Regions from separate parts of the Streptomyces sp. NPDC023541 genome, predicted to be linked through region 2. Evidence: riboswitches for the same ligand, from Rfam matches in the RefSeq annotation. Region 2 holds a riboswitch; the other holds the start of a gene.
What was found. Region 2 has a riboswitch for guanidine ahead of ACZ3X1_RS00315 (Ohr family peroxiredoxin). Riboswitches for the same ligand answer to the same signal wherever they lie in the genome.

Region 1: another riboswitch for guanidine. It lies ahead of ACZ3X1_RS30300 (DMT family transporter); the one in region 2 lies ahead of ACZ3X1_RS00315 (Ohr family peroxiredoxin).

Annotation. Positions count from the first base shown of each region.
Region 1 covers NZ_JBVHJO010000016.1:113,662-116,033, forward strand. Annotated here, with positions in the region: gene bcp (thioredoxin-dependent thiol peroxidase) at 1-91, opposite strand, end outside; gene ACZ3X1_RS30290 (DUF3618 domain-containing protein) at 202-522, shown strand; gene ACZ3X1_RS30295 (GroES family chaperonin) at 566-907, shown strand; guanidine-III (ykkC-III) riboswitch at 960-1,028, shown strand; gene ACZ3X1_RS30300 (DMT family transporter) at 1,061-1,381, shown strand; gene ACZ3X1_RS30305 (transglycosylase domain-containing protein) at 1,417-2,372, opposite strand, start outside.
Region 2 covers NZ_JBVHJO010000001.1:65,325-67,696, forward strand. Annotated here, with positions in the region: gene ACZ3X1_RS00305 (WhiB family transcriptional regulator) at 1-22, opposite strand, end outside; gene ACZ3X1_RS00310 (hypothetical protein) at 268-708, opposite strand; gene ACZ3X1_RS00315 (Ohr family peroxiredoxin) at 701-1,153, opposite strand; guanidine-III (ykkC-III) riboswitch at 1,229-1,291, opposite strand; gene ACZ3X1_RS00320 (AraC family transcriptional regulator) at 1,374-2,372, opposite strand, start outside.

The sequences.
Region 1 (2,372 bases), on a different contig from region 2:
CCTTGTGGTCAGCGAGCGAGACCTCGTTGCCGTCCGCGTCGGGCAGGGTGAAGGCGGGGGCGGTGTCGCCCGGCTGGAGTCGCTCGCTCATCTGACAGTCTCCTCGGGAGGGGATCGGTACGTCACGAGACTAAGCTGACAGACTGTTCACGGCGGACTACGCCCCCACACGATCACGACCACGACGACGGAGGCAGCGCGGTGTCGGAAGCCAGGACCCCCGCACAGATCGAGGCGGACATCGTCCGCCGCCGCGAGCAGCTCGCCGAGACGCTCGACGAGATCGGCGTGCGCATGCACCCGCAGACGATCATCGGGGACGCGCGGGCCCGGGTCGCCTCGACCGTCGACCAGACCGCGGGGCGGGCTTTCGCCTCGGTGAACCGTGTCGTGACGGACCTGCGCGACGGTCTGCGGCACGAGGACGGCACCCCGCGCCTGGAGCGCGTCGTGCCCGTCGCGCTGCTCGCGGTCGGCGTCGTCGGTCTGCTCGTCGTCTCGGCGCGCCGCCGACGCGGATGACCCTGCGCGGTACGGAAAGCGCGCGGAGAGGTAGGTTCGGGGCGTGAGCGAGAACACCACCCACGACAAGCTGCCCATCCGCATGCTGCACGACCGCGTGCTCGTGAAGTCCGACCTGCCGGAGGGCGAGCGGCGCTCCGGCGGCGGCATCCTGATCCCGGCGACGGCCGCGGTGGGCAAGCGGCTGGCCTGGGCCGAGGTCGTCGCGGTCGGACAGAACGTCCGGACCGTCGAGCCCGGTGACCGGGTGCTGTACGACCCCGAGGACCGGGCCGAGGTCGAGGTGCGCGGGGCGACGTACGTGCTGATGCGCGAGCGGGACCTGCACGCCGTGGCGGCGGAGCGGCTGGAGGGGTCGGAGGACTCCACGGGGCTCTACCTCTGATCCGCCGCAGGGCGACGGCAAGGGCTGGTGGCCGAGGTCACCGGCCCTTTTCGCTGCCCTTTGCTACGGTGGGGGAGACCCGACGAGACGCGCCGTACCGGGTACGACAAGACGACGCACCCCCGTATCGCCCGATGTCTCGGAGGTGCCGTCATGGCCTGGGTTCTGCTTCTTCTCGCCGGTCTGCTCGAAGTGGGCTGGTCGATCGGTATGAAATTCACCGAGGGGTTCACCCGGCTCTGGCCCAGCGTGTTCACGGGCGCGGGGATCGTGGCCAGCATGGTGCTGCTGTCCTACGCCGCGAAGACCCTGCCCATCGGCACGGCGTACGGGGTGTGGGTGGGCATCGGTGCCGCCGGTGCCGCGGTGCTCGGTATGGCGGTGCTGGGCGAGCCCGTCACCGCCGCCCGGATCTTCTTCATCTGTCTGCTGCTGGTCGCCGTGGTGGGGCTGAAGGCGACGTCCGGTCGCTGACCCTCCTGTACCTCCTGTAGCGGTTGTTGCAGGGGCTATTCCAGGAACGCCGAGGGCGGGCGCGGGCCTCCGATGACGCCGCCGCCGTCGGAGCCGCCCGGGCCGCCGGTGCGGCCCTGGGTGCCCGCGGTGGTGGCGTCTTCGTCGCCCCGGCCGGTGCCGCCGTCGTCGTCGCCCTGACCGGTACCGGTTCCGGTACCGCCGTTGTCCCGGCCGCCCTGCGTCCGGCCGCCGTCCTGGCCCGCGTTGTCCCGGCCGCCCTGGGTGCGGCCCCCGTTGTCCTGCCCGCCGTTGTCCTGCCCGCCGTTGTCCTGGCCGCCGGACGGCGGGGTCGGCCGCAGGGAGGGGGACCGCGTGTCCTCGTCCGGTGTCTCCTGGGGCGGGTTCGACTGCGCGGAGGGCGGTGGCGGGGGCGGTGCGGCGCCCGGCTGGAGGTCCAGTTCGAAGTAGACGGGGTCGGTGGCCTCCAGCGCGCTCTTCGTGTACGCGGCCCAGATCCGGGCCGGGTAGCCGCCACCGCCGATACGGGATTCGCCGAGGGCCCCGTACAGCGACTCCAGGGTGCCGGTGTCGGGGTCCTGGCCCATCATCGCGACCACCGTGACCAGGTTCGGGGTGTAGGCCGCGAACCAGGCCGAGCGGTCCAGCTCGCCGGTGCCGGTCTTGCCCGCGGCCGGGTGGCCGGCGGCGAGCGCCGCCGTACCGGTGCCGTTGTCCACGACGCTGACCAGCATGGACGTGGTGGTGTCGGCGGCCTCGCGGCTGATGGCCTGGACGGGGGCCCGCTCGGGCAGGGGGATCTTGTCGCCGCCCTTGGAGATCTCCTCCACGAAGGTGTAGGGGGTGCGGCGGCCGTGGTCGGCGAGGGTCGCGTACGCCTGGGTCATGTCCAGGACGCTGGCCTGGAGGGTGCCGAGTGCCATGGCCGGGCCGACCACGAAGTTCGGGGTGTCCTCGGGGACGCCGAGGTCGACGGCGGTCTTCTTGACCC
Region 2 (2,372 bases):
CCGTACGGGAGTTGTCGGTCACGCCCGGCTTCCTTCCGGCAGGGGCGGCCCTTCGTGACCGCCTGTTCCGCTCGTATCACCGGAACCCGCGGGTCCATGCGTGGTCGGGCCGATGCCGGCGGAATGCGCCGGGCCGACGCCAAGGGTGTCGACACCACCGGCGAACAGCCGCACGCCCCGTGAGGAGGCGGCACGCAGGTGTCGATACCAGGCCCGCAGGCCGGGGACCTGCGGTTTCTTTGTCGGTTGATGAGCGGCAGCCGGGTCTCACAGCCGCCAGTACGTCCCCGCCCGGGAATCGACGTGCACCACGTGCCGGCCGACGCGCACCACGTGGTGGTCGGGACCGGACCAGGAGCCGGTGACACCGTCCGCCCCGGGCAGCGGGGTCCAGATCTCCAGGAAGGTGCTGCCGTCGGGGTTGGTGCCCCGCTCGACGAGGTTCGCGCCGTCCCGGCGCAGTGTGCCGGTGTCGTCGCCCGGCTCGCCGGTGAGGTGGTGGAAGCGCACCTGGAAGCCGTCGAATGAGGTCGTACCGGCGAAGCCGCGGCTGTCGGCGTAGTACGACCCCGCCTGCAGCCACACCACTTGGGTGTCCCGGTCCTCGACGACCGGTCCGCCGTTGCGGCTGATGCCGCGCCGCAACCAGGCGCCGCGCTGGGGTGCCGGGACGCCCCGGACCTCGCCCGCCGGCTCCGGCTCAGGCACGGTCGTCGGTGGCCGGGTCGTCCACGGCCAGGAGCGTCAGCGGTACGTTGCCCCGTACCGCCTGCGAGTACGGGCAGACCGCGTCCGCCCGGTGCAGCAGCGGCTGGAGGTCCGCCGCCGGCCACCCCGGCAGGCTGACGGTGAGGACCACCGCGAGGCCGTAGCCCGCGGGTGTGTCCGTCGTACCGAGCTCCACTTCGCAGGCCACCCGCGCGGCGGAGGCGTCCGCCCCGAACTCGGCGGCGACTTCCGCGAACGCGGAGGTGAAGCAGGCCGCGAAGCCGGCCGCGAACAGCTGCTCGGGGTTGGTGGTGCCGGGCACCTTCTTGCGGGGCGGCGCGAGACGGACCTCCAGGCGCCCGTCGTCCGTGCGGACGGATCCGGTGCGTCCCCCGACGGCGTGCGCGGTCGTCCGGTACAGGCTGCGTGTGAGTGGCACGGTCATGGCGTTCGGCCTATCTTGCTCGACGAGGACGCTGCCCGGGAGCGGACAGCGGGCGGTGCCGCTCGTGCGGCACCTCGCGCGTCGTCGTGCGTAACCGGGTACGGCGCATCTCGTCCGGGGCCAGGATCCGGCCGCCGGACAATCTAGCACCGGACCCGGTCGGCCGGGGATACGCCGGAGGTGGGGTGCCTCACCCGCTCCCCCGCCCGTTCCCGCTCCCTCAGCCGGTCCCGTCGCAGGCCTGGGATGCGGGCCGGTACCGGCTGCGGTACGCGCCCGGCGGCATGCCCTCCCACCGGGTGAAGGCACGGACCAGGGCCGTGGCCCCGCTCAGGCCGACGAGCGGGGCGATCCGGTCCAGGGGCAGGGCCGTGGTCTCCAGCAGCCGCCTGGCCCGGCCGTGTCGGGCGGTGTCGAGGAGCGCGCGCCACGAGGTGCCCTCCGCGTGCAGGGCCCTGCGCAGGGTACGGACGCTGAGGTTGAGCTGCCGGGCGAGGCCTTCGGGGCCGGCGTCCTCGAGCGCCGCTTGCTCCAGCCACTGCCGGACGCGTTCGGCCACGGTCGGGGCCGCTGCGGACAGCTGGTGCAGGAGGCGGTCGGCGTAGGCCCGGTGCAGGCCGTTGAGCGCCGGGTCGTAGAGGGGGCGGCGCCTGTCGAGGTCCTCGCCGGCTACCGTGATCGCGTTCTCCGGGGCGTCGAAGGCGACGGGGCAGCCGAAGACGCGGGCGTACGGCTCCGCAGAGCCCGCACGGGGGTGGGTGAAGGACACGGCCAGGGGCGTCCAGTCGTCGCCCGCGATCCAGCGGGCCGCCCGCACCATGCTGCTGACGACCGCTTCCACCTGCTGGGGGTGCATGGCGGGCGGGCCGACGGTCGGCCGGTAGCAGATGCGGCCGGCGCCGCCCAGGCGGCGCAGGGTCACCGTGCCCGCCTGGCTCACCAGGGGGTGGTAGCGCTCGGCCGCCCGTGCGGCGTCCGCGAGGCTGGCGCAGGTGAGGATCAGGTGGCCGAGGATGTGCAGGCCGTCGGGCCGCATGCGGTCGCCCACGAGGAGTCCGGTGTGCGGGCCGGCGCTCCGGGCTGCCAGCACCTCGTCCCACAGGGCGCGCATCTCGCCGTACTCCAGCCGGTCCGTGGGCATGGCCCGGGAGTCGGCTCCGCCGGTGCCCGCCTCGGCCGTCGCGCTCAGGACCGCGAGGGCGTACGAGGCGTTGACGGA